4 regions of the Streptomyces sp. NPDC058240 genome follow, and region 4 is predicted to be linked to each of the others. Evidence: riboswitches for the same ligand, from Rfam matches in the RefSeq annotation. Region 4 holds a riboswitch; each other region holds the start of a gene.

What was found. A riboswitch is a leader RNA that binds a small molecule or an ion and turns the genes downstream of it on or off. The one in region 4 is predicted to bind cobalamin.
Region 1: another riboswitch for cobalamin. It lies ahead of ACFVX4_RS24065 (ribonucleoside-diphosphate reductase subunit alpha); the one in region 4 lies ahead of ACFVX4_RS22065 (ABC transporter substrate-binding protein).
Region 2: another riboswitch for cobalamin. It lies ahead of ACFVX4_RS29210 (prenyltransferase/squalene oxidase repeat-containing protein); the one in region 4 lies ahead of ACFVX4_RS22065 (ABC transporter substrate-binding protein).
Region 3: another riboswitch for cobalamin. It lies ahead of ACFVX4_RS17025 (cobalamin biosynthesis protein); the one in region 4 lies ahead of ACFVX4_RS22065 (ABC transporter substrate-binding protein).

The regions. Positions count from the first base shown of each region.
Region 1 is NZ_JBHVWT010000016.1:59,545-63,894, reverse strand. It holds gene mctP (monocarboxylate uptake permease MctP) at 1-502, shown strand, start outside; cobalamin riboswitch at 830-961, shown strand; gene ACFVX4_RS24065 (ribonucleoside-diphosphate reductase subunit alpha) at 1,101-3,512, shown strand; gene ACFVX4_RS24060 (ribonucleotide-diphosphate reductase subunit beta) at 3,512-4,350, shown strand, end outside.
Region 2 is NZ_JBHVWT010000025.1:79,772-84,121, reverse strand. It holds gene ACFVX4_RS29215 (hypothetical protein) at 1-1,385, opposite strand, end outside; cobalamin riboswitch at 1,508-1,582, opposite strand; cobalamin riboswitch at 1,685-1,814, shown strand; gene ACFVX4_RS29210 (prenyltransferase/squalene oxidase repeat-containing protein) at 2,016-4,350, shown strand, end outside.
Region 3 is NZ_JBHVWT010000008.1:162,587-166,936, reverse strand. It holds gene ACFVX4_RS17045 (alpha/beta hydrolase) at 1-332, opposite strand, end outside; gene ACFVX4_RS17040 (class II aldolase/adducin family protein) at 400-1,059, opposite strand; gene ACFVX4_RS17035 (anion permease) at 1,269-2,534, shown strand; gene ACFVX4_RS17030 (hypothetical protein) at 2,557-2,787, shown strand; cobalamin riboswitch at 2,937-3,068, shown strand; gene ACFVX4_RS17025 (cobalamin biosynthesis protein) at 3,213-4,211, shown strand; gene ACFVX4_RS17020 (cobyric acid synthase) at 4,208-4,350, shown strand, end outside.
Region 4 is NZ_JBHVWT010000013.1:167,158-171,507, forward strand. It holds gene ACFVX4_RS22050 (acyl-CoA dehydrogenase) at 1-855, shown strand, start outside; gene ACFVX4_RS22055 (acyl carrier protein) at 1,106-1,384, shown strand; gene ACFVX4_RS22060 (beta-ketoacyl-[acyl-carrier-protein] synthase family protein) at 1,381-2,604, shown strand; cobalamin riboswitch at 2,682-2,873, shown strand; gene ACFVX4_RS22065 (ABC transporter substrate-binding protein) at 2,909-3,976, shown strand; gene ACFVX4_RS22070 (FecCD family ABC transporter permease) at 3,973-4,350, shown strand, end outside.

The DNA of each region.
Region 1 (4,350 bases), on a different contig from region 4:
GACCCCGGAGCAGGAGACCAAGGTCTCCAAGCTGGTGTCGCTGCTGGTCAAGGTCGGCGCGCTCGCCTTCGTCCTCACCATGGACAAGACGGTCGCGATCAACTTCCAGCTGCTCGGCGGCATCTGGATCCTCCAGACGATGCCGGCCCTGGTCGGCGGCCTGTTCACCCGCTGGTTCCACCGCTGGGCGCTGCTCGCGGGCTGGGCGGTCGGCATGGTGTACGGGACGGTGGCCGCGTACGGGGTCGCCAGCCCGACCCAGGCGCACTTCGGCGGGTCCTCCAAGGAGATCCCCGGCATCGGCGAGATCGGCTACATCGGCCTCACCGCGTTCGTGCTGAACGTGGTGGTGACGGTGGTGCTCACCTTCGTCCTGAACGCCGTGAAGGCGCCCGCCGGGATCGACGAGACCTCCCCGTCCGACTACACGGCCGGCGCGGGCGACCCGGGCGTGAAGACGGAACTCCCGCCGGCCACGGCGGGGGCGCCGGGCGGTCACTGACGACCGGCGCCAACGGCCCGTCGAGGGCCTCTCGTTCGGATCAGGCCGGATCAGGGAGCGGGGTCCGGTGCCGTACATCGCAAGGCGGAGGAGGGAGTCGACGCGGCGCGTCGGCGACCGACGACAACGCGGCGAGGTGCGGCACCAGGGCACGCGAGCCCGGCATGGTCCGAACGAGAGGCCCTGGCCTCCTCCAGCGGGGCGCGGCGGGCCGACGGCGTGATCCGGCCCGGCGGCCCGGGAAAGGGCCGTACGGCTCATTCTGTGGGCCTCGCCCGGTCGGTGCGACACAACATGTGGGGGCTGCCTCATCGGGCAGCCCCCACATGTATGCTCATCCTCGCTGTCGCCGCAGGGGAATCCGGTGCGAATCCGGAACTGTCCCGCAACGGTGTATTCAGTGCGCTTTTGTGCACCCCCGAGTCAGTCCGATGACCTGCCGGCAGCGCATCCGGCTCGACCGAACCGGATGCCCAGACGTCCGGGCCTCGCGGTTGGGCCGGTGGACGCCGTGCGGAGTGCTGCCCTGCCCCGGGTGCGCGCCCGTAGGGCTGCCCCGTTCCCCGCCGGCCCCGAGCCGAGCGAGGGAGAGCACCACGTGACCATCGCGCCAGCCGATCCGGCTTCAGTCGCCGTGTCCGCAGCAGCCGAGTCCGAGGCAGCCGCACAGGACGGACCGGGAACCGCACTGCTGCGGACCCTGACCGACCTCACCGCCGATCTGCCCGACACCGACCCCGGCCGGGTCGCCGCTGCCGCGCTGCGCGGTCGCAGCGCCCGAGCGGACGAGGCCGAGCTGCGCTCGCTGGCCACCGAGGCCGCCGCGGGCCTGATCTCCGAGGACCCCGCCTACTCCCGGCTCGCCGCCCGGCTCCTGACCCTCACCATCGCGGACGAAGCGGCCGGCCAGGGCGCGGTCTCCTTCTCCGCCTCGGTCGCCGTCGGGCACCGCGAGGGCCTGATCGCGGACCGTACCGCCGAGTTCGTCGCCCGCCACGCGGCCGTGCTGGACGCGCTGGTGGAGCGTTCGCTCGCCGACGGCGCGGACGACCGCTTCGGCTACTTCGGGCTGCGGACCCTGCACAGCCGCTATCTGCTGCGCCACCCGCACACCCGCCAGGTCATCGAGACGCCCCAGCACTTCATGCTGCGGGTCGCGTCCGGGCTCGCCGAGGACGACTCGCAGCGCGCGGTGGACGAAGTAGCGGCGCTGTACGGGCTGATGAGCCGGCTCGACTACCTCCCCTCCTCCCCCACGCTCTTCAACTCCGGCACCCGGCACCCGCAGATGTCCTCCTGCTACCTGCTGGACTCCCCGCTGGACGAGCTCGACTCGATCTACGACCGCTACCACCAGGTGGCCCGGCTCTCGAAGCACGCGGGCGGCATCGGTCTGTCGTACTCCCGCATCCGCTCCCGCGGTTCGCTGATCCGTGGCACCAACGGACACTCCAACGGCATCGTGCCGTTCCTGAAGACGCTCGACGCCTCCGTCGCCGCGGTCAACCAGGGGGGCCGCCGCAAGGGCGCCGCCGCCGTCTACCTGGAGACCTGGCACGCGGACATCGAGGAGTTCCTGGAACTGCGCGACAACACGGGCGAGGACCAGCGGCGTACGCACAACCTCAACCTGGCGCACTGGATCCCGGACGAGTTCATGCGCCGGGTCGACGCGGACGGCGACTGGTCGCTGTTCTCGCCCGCCGACGTACCCGGTCTCGTCGACCTGTGGGGCGACGAGTTCGACGCCGCGTACCGGGCCGCCGAGGCGAAGGGGCTGGCCCGCAAGTCGATCCCGGCCCGCGAGCTGTACGGCCGGATGATGCGCACCCTCGCGCAGACCGGCCAGGGCTGGATGACGTTCAAGGACGCCTCCAACCGGACCGCGAACCAGACCGCCGAGCCGGGCAGCGTCGTCCACTCCTCGAACCTGTGCACCGAGATCCTCGAAGTCACCGACGACGGCGAGACGGCGGTCTGCAACCTGGGCTCGGTCAACCTCGGCGCGTTCGTCGCCGACGGTGACATCGACTGGGAGCGGCTGGACGCCACCGTCCGCACCGCCGTGACCTTCCTCGACCGGGTCGTCGACATCAACTTCTACCCGACCGAGCAGGCCGGCCGCTCCAACGCGAAGTGGCGCCCGGTGGGCCTGGGCGCCATGGGTCTCCAGGACGTCTTCTTCCAGCTGCGGCTGCCCTTCGACTCCCCCGAGGCCCGCGCGCTCTCCACGAGGATCTCCGAGCGGATCATGCTCGCCGCGTACGAGGCGTCGTGCGAGCTGGCCGAGCGGTCCGGCCCGCTGCCCGCCTGGTCGCAGACGCGCGCCGCGCGCGGTGTGCTGCACCCCGACCACTACGACACCGAGCTGAACTGGCCGGAGCGGTGGGACGCGCTGCGCGCCCGCGTCGCGAAGAGCGGGATGCGCAACTCGCTGCTGCTCGCCATCGCGCCGACGGCGACGATCGCCTCGATCGCGGGGGTCTACGAGTGCATCGAGCCGCAGGTCTCCAACCTCTTCAAGCGCGAGACGCTCAGCGGTGAGTTCCTCCAGGTCAACGCGTACCTGGTGAATGAGCTGAAGCAGCTCGGGGTGTGGGACGCGCGGACCCGTGAGGCGCTGCGCGAGGCCAGCGGCTCGGTGCAGGGCTTCGCCTGGATCCCGGAGGACGTGCGGGCGCTGTACCGCACGGCGTGGGAGATCCCGCAGCGCGGTCTGATCGACATGGCGGCGGCCCGTACGCCGTTCCTGGACCAGAGCCAGTCGCTGAACCTGTTCCTGGAGACGCCGACGATCGGCAAGCTCTCCTCGATGTACGCGTACGCCTGGAAGCAGGGGCTGAAGACGACGTACTACCTGCGCTCGCGCCCGGCGACCCGGATCGCCCGTGCCGCCTCCGGCCAGGCCGCGACCGCCGCCCCCATCCCCGTACAGCAGGCTTCGGCGCCCGACGCGGACGCGATCGCCTGCTCCCTCGAAAACCCCGAGTCCTGCGAGGCCTGCCAGTAATGAGCTCCACCAACGCCGACAAGAACCTTCTGGACCCGGGCTTCGAACTGACGCTGCGGCCCATGCGCTACCCGGACTTCTACGAGCGCTACCGCGACGCGATCAAGAACACCTGGACGGTGGAGGAGGTCGACCTGCACTCCGACGTCGCCGACCTCGCCAAGCTGTCCCCCGGCGAGCAGCACATGATCGGCAGGCTGGTCGCGTTCTTCGCGACGGGCGACTCGATCGTCTCCAACAACCTCGTGCTGACGCTGTACAAGCACATCAACTCCCCCGAGGCGCGGCTGTACCTGTCGCGGCAGCTCTTCGAGGAGGCCGTGCACGTCCAGTTCTATCTGACGCTGCTGGACACCTATCTGCCCGACCCGGATGACCGCGCCGCCGCGTTCGACGCGGTCGAGGAGATTCCCTCGATCCGCGAGAAGGCGCAGTTCTGCTTCAAGTGGATGGACTCGGTCGAGAAGATCGACCGGCTGGAGACGAAGGCCGACCGCCGCCGTTTCCTGCTGAACCTGATCTGCTTCGCGGCGTGCATCGAGGGGCTGTTCTTCTACGGCGCGTTCGCGTACGTCTACTGGTTCCGCTCGCGGGGTCTGCTGCACGGTCTCGCCACGGGCACCAACTGGGTGTTCCGTGACGAGACGATGCACATGAACTTCGCGTTCGAGGTCGTGGACACCGTCCGCAAGGAGGAGCCGGACCTCTTCGACGACGAGCTCCAGCAGCAGGTCACCGACATGCTGAAGGAGGCCGTGGCCGCGGAGCTGCAGTTCGGCCGTGATCTGTGCGGCGACGGGCTGCCCGGCATGAACACCGAGTCGATGCGGCAGTACCT
Region 2 (4,350 bases), on a different contig from region 4:
TCCCCCGCGTTGATCACCTTGCCGCGGTCGGCCCCGGTGAACGCCGAACCGTCGACGCCGACCTTCCAGGTGCTCGACCCGCTGTTGGACTTGCCGTTGAGAGCGGTGATCGTGCCCGTTCCGGAGGAGGGCGTCACGCCGTTCACGCAGCCGGACGGGGTGGCCGCGGTCGTGGCCGAGTCCAGAACCGCGCCGAGGGTGGTTGTGGTGCCGGTGGGGGTGAAGGCGACGGAGCACACCTTCAAGCCGCCCGCGCCGTCGTCCACGGTCAGGGCCAGTTCTGTGGCGGTGCCGGAGGCGAAGGTGCTCCGGGCAACCCACTGGGGTGCGCCGCCGGTGGCCGGGACCGGGGGAGCGGCGGTGAAGCCGCCTCCGGCGACGGCACGCAGTCCGTCGATGGATGCGTAGGCGGACGGCTCGGTGTCGCCAGGCAGGTACTTGAAGCCGCCACCGGGGTTGAACTGCTGAGCGATGAGGAAGTCGACGGGTGTCTTGCCCGCGGAGGTGAGGAAATCGCCGGTCTGCGGGTTGATGCCGCAGGCGTTGAGCCCCGAGACGGCCCAGCCGTTGGAGTCGGTGTTGACACCGAACATGGCGTTGAACGCACCACTGCCCGGCACCAGCTTGCTCTTGAGGAACGCCTTGGCCTGGACGATGTCCGCATCGGTGTTCGGGACGCCGGAGACACAGAGCGCGGCCATCGCGGCGCCGGTCATGTCGACATCGCCGGCCGAGCCGAGCTGTCCCGGATCACCTTCGGCCTTGCTGTAGTTCCAGCCGCCGTCGTTGTGCTGGTTGGCGCGGATGCGGGTGATCAGGGAGTCGCGCAGGGACTTGGGTATCCGCTGCGTTCCCGCCCGCGTCCGGGCGCCGCCGAGGGCGAGCGCGGCGAACACGGTCCCGTTGAAGTTCGCCGAGGGGCCGAAGTATCCGGGCTCGGCCTTCTGCCAGTAGCTGTAGATGTCGCCGATGAGATTGCGTGAGGCGGAGACGCGGGCCGGGTCGATGCCCGCCGCGTAGGAGTTGAGGGTGGCGCGTTCGTAGTCGGTGACCACCGGCGTCGCGGACGGCCAACTGGCCGTGGACAGCAGGGTCCGGTACACGGATCTCGCGTTCTTCGTGGTGTCGCCGCCAGGTGTGACGTCGACGGCCGCGGTGCCGGCGGAGGCGAGCGCGCTGAGCGCCCACTCGTTCGACAGTCCGGCCCCGGCGTAGGAACCATCCGACGACTGAAGGGACTTGAGGTACGTGACACCGTTCGTCTTCGACGTGGCGATCTGGGCCGGCGTGGCAGTGGCAGCGGCCGGCAGGACACTCAGACAGAACGCCCCGACGGAGGCGGTCGCCGTGAACGCAAGACGGCGTGGGATCAAAGGACGGGACATGGCCTGCTCCTGGGATGAGGGGCGCGCCGCCCTGGGCCCACGGCCTTCCCGGGCGGGAGGCAACAGCAGGCAGGGCCGCCGCCCGAACGCGTGGACCGGCTTCCTGTGGTGCGTCGCCGCCTGGGCATTCGGGCTCGGAACGGCCCCAGCCGTCCCACACCGCTGCGCGTCAGCCCCGGACTCTCACCGGGTTCCCCCACGTGGCAGCGCAGGACGCTACCGGACGCGCTGCCGTCCCGCCAGATGCCCTCAGGCGGCCCTTCCGTGTCCCTGGCCGGTGTCTTGACGAGGTATCACTCTGCGTGCTCCAATCCGGCTCCTACACACTGAGTTCCAGGGGAAGCCGGTCAGAATCCGGCGCTGACCCGCAACCGTAGGCCCGGTAGCACCGGGCGAGCCGGAATGCCTGGAGCCTGATCTTCAGCGAGAAAGCGCCGTCGTGGACTACGGCGTGGTCGACCAGCCCTGCCATGCGGTGAACCGCGCGTGGCCGAGGCCGCCTCAGCCACGTTCATGTCCCCACGGAGCAGAGGCGAGGGGGCTGCGGTGGGGACCGCACAACGAAGAGACCGACAGGCGGGGAGCAGGGCATTCCTGTCCCTGAAGCCAGTGGCATTCCTGTTGCTTGCCATGTGCGTGACACTCATCACCATCACCACCGCCCCGGCCGCGGCCGACCCGCTCGGCGACTGCACAGCCACCAAGGGCGCGATCGTCGCTGTCGACTTCGGCCCCTTCGCAGGCAAGGTCGAGCGTGGCTGCGACACGACGCCGACGACCGGGTACGAACTCCTCCACGAGGCGGGCTTCACCACCGAGGGCACTCAGCACGACGGCCCGGCGTTCATCTGCCGCATCGGCCTCGGCTCCGGTACGCAGTACCCGACCACGGATCAGGAGTCCTGCGTACTCACCCCATCGGCCACGGCCTACTGGTCGTACTGGATCGCTTCGCCGGGCCAGCACACGTGGACGTACAGCCAGTACGGAGCCATGGACCGCAAGCCGAAGGACGGCGACGTCGACGCCTGGGTGTTCGGCGGCACCGACATCGGCGGCACCACCGGCAAGCCGACGTTCACCCCCGACGAGGTGCGCGCCGGTGGCGGCACCGGGACCCCCGACCCCGGGGGCACTCCCACGGTCCCGGCCGGGGAGATCGACGTGGCGGCGGCGGCGACCTGGGTCGCCGGCACGCTCAAGGACGGCGAACGCGTCGTTGACGACGGCGCCGACACCCCCGCCTACCTCCTGACCACCGAGGCGGCCTACGCGCTGGCCGCGGCGGACGGCGACAGCGCGACTCTCGGCAAGATCACCGCCTTCCTCGCCTCCCACGCCGACGACTACACCTATCAGTCGGGCAAGGACCAGGCCCCCGACGCGGCGGCCGCGGCACGCCTGGCCCTTCTCGCCGAGGTCACTGGCGCCGACCCGCACCGCTTCGGCGGCCACGACCTGATCGCCGACCTCGTGGACAACATCTGTGCCGCGGGCCCCGACTCGGGCAGTCCCACCCCCGGTTGTACCGGCAAGGGCGATTTCAGGAACGCAACCTACGCGGACGGACAGGCACTTGCCGTGCTCGCCCTGCTCCGAGACGGCACCGAGCCTCCGGCCGAGACCGTCGAGCGGCTGACCCAGTTGCAGTGCGACGACGGCGGGATCACCAGCATCCTGATCCGCCCCGGCGAGAACTGCGACGGCGATCCCGCCACCACCGGCCTTGTGGCCCTCGCGCTGCATGAGGCGCACGGCCAGGACGCGGCGGTGGCGAAGGCCCGGACCTATCTGAAGAGGGCGCAGCGCGAGGACGGCTCCTTCCCCGGCTACACCGGGGCCACGACCGGCAGCGTCTACGCCACCGCGTACGCCGCGCAGTCTCTCCGCGCTCTCGGCGACACCGCGCAGGCCGATGCGGCCGTCTCCTGGCTCTCGCGTGAACAGCTGGACGGCGGCGGGTTCGGCTTCGACGAGGGCGCCACCGCCGCGGCCATCCACCCGACCGGCCCCGCGGTCCTGGCCGGGGCGGGCACCGACCTCACCCGCCTCACGACGAAGAAGCCGGACCCGACGGACCCGCCGACGACCGGACCGCCCGGCGGCCCGACCCTCCCGGCCGGCGAAGGCCCCGACCTGAAGAAGGGCGTGGGCTACCTCACCAGCGCGGCCAACCTCAAGCAGGGCCGGTACTACGCGGCCGGCCCAGGTGCCTCGCGCGCCGACTTCGGCCTCACCATCGACGGCGCCTACGCACTCGCGGCCACCGGACTGAACAACGACAAGCTCCGCGGCATCGTCGACTTCCTCGACAACGGCGGCAAGGACGGCGACGGCAGGACCCTCCAGGACTGGACCGGGACAGGTACGAAGTACGCACTCGGTGGCTCCATCGGCAAGGCCGCTCTGCTGGCCGAGACCGTCGGCCGAGACCCGCGCTCCTTCGGCGGCAAGGACCTCGTCGCCGCTCTCGACATGGCGGTGTGCACCGGGCCGAGCAAGACTCCGGACCGGAGCTGCGCCGCCAAGGGGGCCTACACCTACGCCCCTTCCGTCTTCGCCCAGTCGCTGGCGATCATGGCCCAGTTGCGAGCCGACGAGAAGACAGCCGCCCAGAAGCCGATCGCGTACCTGGAAAGCCTTCAGCACGGCAGTGGTGCCTGGCCCAGCCTGATTCCCGCCACGGGGGACTCCGATGTCGACTCCACCGCCATCGCGGCCATGGCGCTGGACCTTGTGGGTGGTGAGAAGGCCGACAGGGCCGTCGACAAGGCGCTGACCTGGATCGCGAGCAAGCAGCTGTCCGACGGTGGCTTCCCGGGCGCGGCCGGCGACTCCGTCAACTCCGCCGCCCTCGCCGTCCAGGGGCTCTCCCTGGAAGGGAAGCGGTACACCTCCGAGATCGCCAAGGCCCGGAAGTTCCTCGCGGGCCAGCAGAACAACGACGGCGGGTTCAACGTGGCGA
Region 3 (4,350 bases), on a different contig from region 4:
CCGGTCTCCAGGCTGCCGCGGTCGACGCGTTCCAGTCTGCGGACGACGGTGTCGGGGGCGTGGTGGGCGTGCTCGATCACCGGGCCGACCACGGCATGGACGTCCTTGCTCACCAGTCCGTACATGCCGGGCCGCAGGGCGGTGAAGGAGCGGGTCAGGGTCACCTGCCCGGCCGCCGTGGCGTGCACGGTGAGTCTGCGGTCGGCGGGGAGCGGTCGTCCGGAGGGCGCCCTGAGGGCGGCGTCGCTGGCGAACCGGCCGGCCGCGACCGCTGCCGCACCGACGCCGAGGATCGTGGTGACGGCTGCTGCCGTAACTGTTGCCGGGCGCACTGCTCCAGTGTCGTGGGGGGTGCGGGACCCTGCCAGCGGACGGGGGCTGTCCGGCGGGCCGGCCGGGTCAGCCCGGCTGTCCGTACCCCTTGAGCGCCTCCTGCACATCGCGCAGCTGCTCCGGCGAGAGCAGGTTCGGGGTGTGTCCGGGGACGGAGCTCGCGGTGAGCCAGAGCCGGCAGAGCCATTCCAGCTGGGCGGTCCGGTCGTACGCCTCGTCCAGGGTGGCTCCGTAGGTGACGGTTCCGTGGTTCTGGAGCAGACAGCCCGTACGGCCCCGCAGGGCGGCGAGCATGTTCTCGGCCAGTTCCGCGGTGCCGTAGCGCGCGTAGGCCGCGACGCGGACGGGGCCGCCCAGCACGGCGGCGGCGTAGTGGATCGACGGGACCTCGGGGACCAGTGTGGAGACGGCCGTGGCGTGCACCGCGTGGGTGTGCACGACGGCAGCCGCGTCGGTGTTCCGGTAGACGGCGAGGTGGAGCGGCAGTTCGCTGGTCGGGGCCAGTTCGCCGAGTACGCGGTTGCCTTCCGGATCGACGCCGACGGCGTCCTCGGGGCCCAGCCGGTCGTACGGCACTCCGCTCGGCGTGACCAGGATGGTGTCGCCGACCCGTGCCGACACGTTTCCCGAGGTCCCGACGACGAGGCCCTCGGCCGCCGTCCGCCGGGCGGTGGTGACGACACCGTCCCAGGCGCGTCCGATCGCGTCCCGCTGCTGCTCGCTCATACGCCGATCCTGGCAGCCCCGGAGGCGAACGGGTATGCGATCGGCCACAGGGCGCCCCCGCCGGAAAGCCGGGCCACGCCTCGCCCGGACACAAGCGGAATGCTCCCGCTCCGGTTTGGAACACCCCAACGCCCTGCCTAGTTCATCTTCCGTTCACCCAGGTTGCCTACGGTCCACATGCCAATGACGTCGAACGATTGCCTGGGTAAATGGAACACATCACGCTGCTACTCGCGATTGTGATCGTGACAGCTCTAGTGTTCGATTTCACGAACGGTTTCCACGACACCGCGAACGCGATGGCGACGACCATCTCGACCGGTGCACTCAGACCGAAGACAGCGGTGGCCATGTCCGCCGTTCTCAATCTCGTCGGCGCGTTCCTGTCTGTGGAGGTCGCCAAGACGATCTCCGGCGGGATCATCAACGAGGACGGGCTGCGAACAGAAGTCATCTTCGCGGCACTCGTCGGCGCCATTCTGTGGAATCTGCTGACCTGGCTGGTCGGACTGCCGTCCAGCTCCTCGCACGCCCTGTTCGGCGGTCTGATCGGCGCGGCCGTGATGTCGGCGGGCTGGTCGTCCGTCAACGGCGGCACCGTCGTCACCAAGGTGCTGCTGCCTGCCCTCGCCGCCCCGATCGTCGCCGGTCTGGCCGCGCTGCTGGCCACCAGGCTGACGTACCGGATCAGCGGGAAGGTCCGCAACGACGCCCAGGAGAAGGCCACCGCCAAGGGTTACCGCGCGGGCCAGATCGCCTCGGCCGGACTGGTCTCCCTCGCCCACGGCACCAACGACGCGCAGAAGACCATGGGCATCATCACCCTGGCCCTGGTCACCGGCGGCGTCCTGCACCCGGGCGCCAACCCGCCGGTCTGGGTCATCGTCTGCGCCGGTACGGCCATCGCGCTCGGCACCTACCTGGGCGGCTGGCGCATCATCCGCACCATGGGCAGCGGCCTCACCGACCTCAGGCCGCCGCAGGGCTTCGCCGCCCAGACCAGCGCGGCCACCGTCATCCTGGCCTCCTCGCACCTCGGTTTCTCCCTCTCCACCACCCAGTCCTGCTCCGGCGCCGTGATGGGCGCGGGCCTCGGCCGCCAGGGCGGTGTGGTCCGCTGGTCCACCGCCACCCGGATGTTCGTCGCCTGGGGTCTGACCCTGCCGGCCGCGGGTCTGGTCGGCGCGGGCGCGGAACTCCTCACCAAGCAGGGCACCTGGGGTGTCGTGGTCGTCGCGGTGCTGCTGGTCGCGGGCTCCGGCGCGATCTGGCTGGTGTCGCGCCGCAAGCCGGTCGGCCACGACGACGTCGCGCCGGCGGACGTCGGCATCGAGCCCGCGGGTGTCGTCACCACGGCCATCGCCGCCGTCAGCCCGCCGCCCACCGCGGCCCAGGCGACGGCCCAGAACCTCATGACCACCATTCCGGCCCCGGCCGGAGCCACCCAGGACCCGGCGCGACCCGCCACCGTCTGACCCGGCCGTCTAAGGATTCAGCATGAACATCGACTGGGCAGCCCTCGGCTCCGTATTCGGCGTCTCCCTCGTTGTCACCGTCGCGCTGGTGGGCCTCTTCACCCTGGGCATCGTCGGCCTCTCCAAGCAGCCGGAACCGGCGACACAGGGCGGCTCCGGCGGCTCGCTGCTGCTGGCCCGCGCCGGCGCGTACGTCTGCTTCACGCTGTGCGCGGCGGCCGTCGCGTACGGCATCTATCTGATCGTCGCCTGAGAGCCTGTCGGGTGACCTCGGATCGGGCCGGACACCACAGGTGTCCGGCCCGATGTGGGTCTCAGCACACTGCGCCGTCGCAGGTCAACGGCAGGTTGACGGGCGTTCGCACAGCGTGGTGGACTGCCGGAGCCAATTACGGCGACAGCAGAGGAAGCCGGTGCGAATCCGGCGCGGTCCCGCCACTGTCACCGGGGAGCGGTCCCCCACACCGGAAGTCACGGCACGCGCGAGCGGGCTGGAAGGCCGGGGGAACCGCGGATCCGGGAGCCAGGAGACTCTCGTCGCCGGTCACGTCGAACCAGGGCGCGGACCCTGAGTGAGGACATATCGCCATGCCTGGCCGCCCTGCGTCCGCTGTTCCGGCGCTCTCGACGAGAGCCGCCTGTACGAAGGTCCTCCGAGGCACGACGGCCGGTTGAGCCGTGCGAGCCGACCGCATCTTCGCGTACGGCGCCACGGCCGGTCTGATCGGCGATCTGCTGCTCGGTGACCCCCGCAGGGGACACCCGGTCGCCGCCTTCGGGCGGGCCGCGGCGGGCGTCGAACGCCGTCTGTGGCGCGACCACCGCGGGTGGGGCGCGCTGCACACCCTCGTCTGCGCCGGAGGCGCTGCAGGTGGTGCCGCGCTGATCACCCGCGCCGTACGCCGCAGCCCCGCCGCCTCCGTGGCGCTGACCGCGGCCGTCACCTGGTCCGTCGTCGGCGGTACGTCCCTGGGGCGCGAGGCGCGGGCCATCGGCGACGCCCTGGCGGCCGGTGACCTCGACCTGGCCCGCGAGCGGCTGCCGCATCTGTGCGGGCGCGACCCGCAGTCCCTGGACGGGCCGCAGATCGCCCGCGCCGTGGTGGAGTCCGTGGCGGAGAACACCTCGGACGCCGTGGTCGGCGCCCTGGTGTGGGGCGCGCTGGCCGGGGTCCCCGGGCTGGCCGGCTTCCGGGCCGCCAACACCCTCGACGCGATGGTCGGTCACAAGTCGCCCCGCCACCATCGCTACGGCTGGGCCTCGGCCCGCCTCGACGACCTCGCGGGCTGGCCCGGCGCCCGGCTCACGGCCCTGCTCGCCGTGGCCGCCGGGGGGCGGCCGGACGGAGCGGTCCGCGCCTGGCGGGCCGATGCCGCCAAGCACCCGAGCCCCAACGCGGGCCCGGTGGAGGCCTCGTTCGCGGGTGCGCTCGGCGTACGCCTCGGCGGAACCCTCGCGTACGGCGGCCGGGTCGAGCACCGCCCCGTGCTCAACGGGGAGACGGGCCGGGCCGTGGAGGCCGAGGACATCGAGGCCGCGGTACGGCTGTCGCGCCGGGTGGGCGCGCTGGCCCTCGGCGTGTGCGTGGCGGGACGGATCGGCGCGGCCCTCGCCGCACGACGGATCGCGGGGCGCCGGACGGCAGCGCCTCGCATCGCAGGACGGAGAAGCACATGAGCGGCGGACTGCTGGTCGCCGGAACCACTTCCGACGCGGGCAAGAGCGTCGTGACGGCAGGCATCTGCCGCTGGCTCGTGCGCCGGGGCGTGAAGGTGGCGCCCTTCAAGGCGCAGAACATGTCGCTGAACTCGTTCGT
Region 4 (4,350 bases):
ACGGCCACCGTCTTCGCGATGAGCCTGCTGCACCGCAGGGCCTTGGACCGCTGGGAAGAGGGCGGGCAGCGGGAGGAGGCGGAGCGGCTGGTCGCCGTCGCCAAGGGGTGGGTCACCTGGCAGGCCAGGTCCGTGATCGTCGAATGCCGTGAACGCTGCGGCGCCCAGGCGCTCCTGGAGAACAACGGCATGAGCGAACTCCTCACCGGAGTGGAGGGCGCCATCACCGCCGAGGGCGACAATATGGCCATCCACGCCAAGGCGGCCGCGGAGATGCTCTTCGCCACCGCACCGGGCGGGCCCGAGGCTTCCTCCGGCGGCGGACCCGGCGAACTCGACGACCCCAGGTTCCTCGGGAGGCTGCTCGCGGAACTGGAGCGGATCTGGTTCGGCAGGGCCCGGGAGCGGATGCGCCTCGCACCGCACGGTGACCCGCTCGCGCGGTGGAACGTGGCGTCCGGGCCCGCCCTGCGCGGCGTCGAGGCCCACGCCCAGTGGCAGGCGGCCGAGGCGTACGAGGAAGCGGTGGCCGCGCTGCCCGAGGGGCCCGCCCGCGAACGGCTCGGCGAGCTGCAACGGCTCTTCGCGCTCGACCGGATCGCCCGCAACAGCGGTGATCTGCTGGCAGCGGGCCTGTTGACCGCCGACCAGGTCAACGGACTGCCGGACCGGGTGGAAGAGCTCATCACCATGGTCGCCGCCCAACTGCCCGACCTCGTCGAGTCCTTCGCGCTGCCGCCGGAGCTGCTCGCCGACTGGCCCATCGCCGGAGCCGACTACGTGGCCGCCTACGACGATCCGGGAGCCGCTTGGAGGACGGGCGGGGACCGGGCGACGGTTCAGGACGAGCGGTGAGGGCCATGACGAGGAGGGGAACAGCTGTACGGGGTCACCGGATCAGGGAGGCGGCCGGGGCCCTCGGAGTCCGTGTTGTCCTGCTGGCCTACTGGGGTACGGCGTCCGTCCTGGCCCGGTGGTGCGGGGAGGACGGTGCCGAATCGGTTCGGCACAAGGCGTAACTGGAGGCACTCCACCCAGTTGATTCGGCGTCGGGACGGTGTCACCGCCGGCCCGACAGCCGGACCGAATGATGGAGAGAAAGCTCATGAGTGCGATTCATCCCAAGATCACCGAGGTTCTGACACACACCTTCAAAGTGCCCGTTGCCGAGATCCACCCGGGCTCCACGATGGACAGCCTGGAGATGGACTCCCTCGCCGTCGCCGAGTTCGCCGTCCTCATCAGGGAGACGGCCGGCGGCAACCGGGACTTCGACCAGCTCCCCAAGGACGCGACGCTGGCCGACATCACACGGTTCATCGACCCGGCAGCCGGCCGCGGTGCGCGGGTGGGCGGCGGGACCGCGATGAGCAACGCCCGATGAACAGGCCGGCCGTCGCCGTCACCGGCCTGGGCATGATCACCCCGGTCGGCAACGACACCGAATCCACCTGGCGGGGCGTGTGCGCGGGAGTGTCACCGGCCCGCACCGTCGCCGAGCTCGAAGGGTGCGCGATCGACTTCGCGTGCATGGTCGACGGCATCGACCTGGACGCCGCGATCGGCGGCCGTGCGTCCTTCCGCATGGGGAAGTACGTGAAACTCGCCGTGCTCGCCGCCCGGGAGGCGGTCGCCGACGCCGGGCTGGACCCGGCCCGGTGGGAGGGCACCCGGGTCGCGGTGGTCGTCGGCACCAGCAGTGGGGGTTCCGCCTCGCTGACCGAGCAGGCCGTCGTGCTCGACCGGTTCGGAGCAGGGGCCACCTCGCCCTCGGGCATCCTGCTCACCATTCCCAACATGCCCGCCGCCGAGATCGCGATCCAGCTGCGGGCCACCGGCCCCAGCATGGCCCCGTGCACCGCCTGTTCGTCCGGCGCCACCGCGCTGTCCGTCGCCCGCGACCTCCTGGTCACCGGGCAGTGCGACATCGCTGTCGCCGGAGCCACCGAGTCGATCGTCTACCCGGCCGCCATGGCCGGGTTCGCCAGGTCCGGAGCCGGGGCCCGGACGGACGGCGACCCGGCCAGGCTGTGCCGTCCCTTCGCAGCCGACCGGGCCGGTCTGGTGATGGGCGAGGGCGCGGCCGTCATGGTGCTGGAACGGGTGGACGACGCCGATGCCCGGGGCGCGGCCCCACGGGCGCTGCTCGCCGGTACCGGCGCCACCACCGACGCCTACCACCCCATTAGTCCGCATCCGTCCGGCACGGTCGCCCAGGCGGCGGTGGAGGCCGCGCTGCGCGACGCGGGCTGGACTGCCGAGGACGTCGAGCACGTCAACGCACACGGCACGGCGACCCCGGTCAACGATGCCACCGAGGCCGCCCTCATCGCCCGGGTCTACCCGCACCGGCCGCCCGTCACCGCCCCCAAGGGCGTACTGGGGCACTGCATGGGGGCGGCCGGCGCGATCGAGGCCGGACTCACCGTCCTCACGCTCCAACGCGGAGTCGTACCACCGATCGCCAACCTGGACGCCCCGGCGCCCGAGTTCGACATCGACTGCGTCACCGAACAACCGCGGCGGCAGCCCATCCGGCGCGCCGTCAGCCATTCCTTCGGCTTCGGCGGACACAACGCCGTCATCGCTCTTCAGCGTCCGTAGGCATCCGGCAGGTGGTGCGACGGGACACACACCGACGTACCACCGGCCACACCCCCCATGAGCTGCGCAGAGCCTCGTGATAGCTTGCCGGAGCCAGTCGAACTCCACGTCATGGGGTCAGGGAATCCGGTGAGAATCCGGAACTGACGCGCAGCGGTGAGGGGGACGGGCGGGGCCACGGCCACTGGGACCACCCTCGGGTGTCCTGGGAAGGCGTCCCGTCCGAAGGAACCCGAGTCCGAAGACCTGCTGGCGCCCGCGACCCGGCACCGGGCCGCGGAACTCCGTACAGCGGGCTCCGCGCATGAGCCCAGAGACGCAGAGGGACTCCGTGCCGTCCATAGCCAGCCCCGTCCGCACCATGGCCCTGCTCTCGGCGGGACTGGTCCTGCTGACCGCCTGCGGAGGCGGAGCCGACGACTCCGCCGCGAAGCCGGGCTCCGCGGACGGATACCCGGTGACGCTGAAGAACTGCGGACGCACCGTCACCGTCGAGGCCGCGCCACGGCACGCCGTCCCGGTGGACCAGGGATCGACGGAGATCCTGCTCTCCCTCGGCCTCGCCGACCGGATGGCCGCCACCGCGACCTGGACCGACCCGGTGATGAAGGGCCTGGAGAAGGCCAACGCCGAAGTGCCCAGGATCGCGGACAACCGGCCGTCGTCGGAGAAGGTCCTCGACCGCGAGCCCGACTTCGTCAGCGCGTCGTTCGAATCGACGCTCGCCAAGGGCGGCGTTGCACCGCGCGAACAGTTCGAATCGCTCGGCGTCCCCACCTATGTCTCGCCCGCCGACTGCACCGGCAAGGACAACAGCGGCGGCGGCGACGGCGCCCGTACCGCCCCGTTGACCATGGACAGCGTCTACGGCGAGGTGCACGACCTGGCCGAGGTGTTCGGCGTACCGGAGCGCGGTGACGCGCTCGTGGCGCAGTTGCGGGCCCGGGTGAAGAAGGCGACCGAGGGCATCGACGCCTCCGACGCGACCCTCCTGTACTGGTTCTCCGACTCCAAGGCCCCGTACCTGGCCGGCTGCTGCGGAGCACCCGGGATCATCACCGAAGAGCTCGGCGCGAAGAACGTCTTCGACGACACCCATGAGGAATGGCCCCAGATCAGCTGGGAGACCGTCGCCGACCGCAACCCCGACGTCCTGGTCGTCGGCGACCTGACCCGCAAGGCCCAGACCGCCGAGAGCGCCGCGAAGAAGATCGAATTCCTGGAGTCCAACCCCGTCACGAAGAACATGGATGCCGTCAGGCACAAGCGGTACGTGCTGCTGAGCGGCCAGTCCATGAACCCGTCCATCCGGACGGTCGAGGGCATCGAACGCGTGGCAGCCGGACTGCGCAGGTTCGGGCTCGCCGGGTGACGGGGACCGAACGGGGCACGGCGGTGGCCGCGCCGCCTGCCCCCGCCACCTCCCTCCGCGCCACGACTGGCGTACGGAGACTGCGCGGCGGGGCCCTGTGGGTCTGCGGCGCCGCGTTGCTCGTCATCTCCGTCGCGGTCGCCGTCACCATCGGCCCCGCCCGGATCTCCGTGGCCGACGTCTGGTCCGCGGTGGCTTCCCACCTGGGCTGGGGCCGTTCACGGCTCTCCCCGATCCGGGACGGCATCATCTGGAACCTGCGCATGCCGCGCACCCTGCTCGCCGCGGTGTGCGGTGCCGGGCTCGCGGTGTGCGGCACCGTCATGCAGTCGCTGCTCCGCAATCCGCTCGCCGACCCGTTCGTCCTCGGTGTC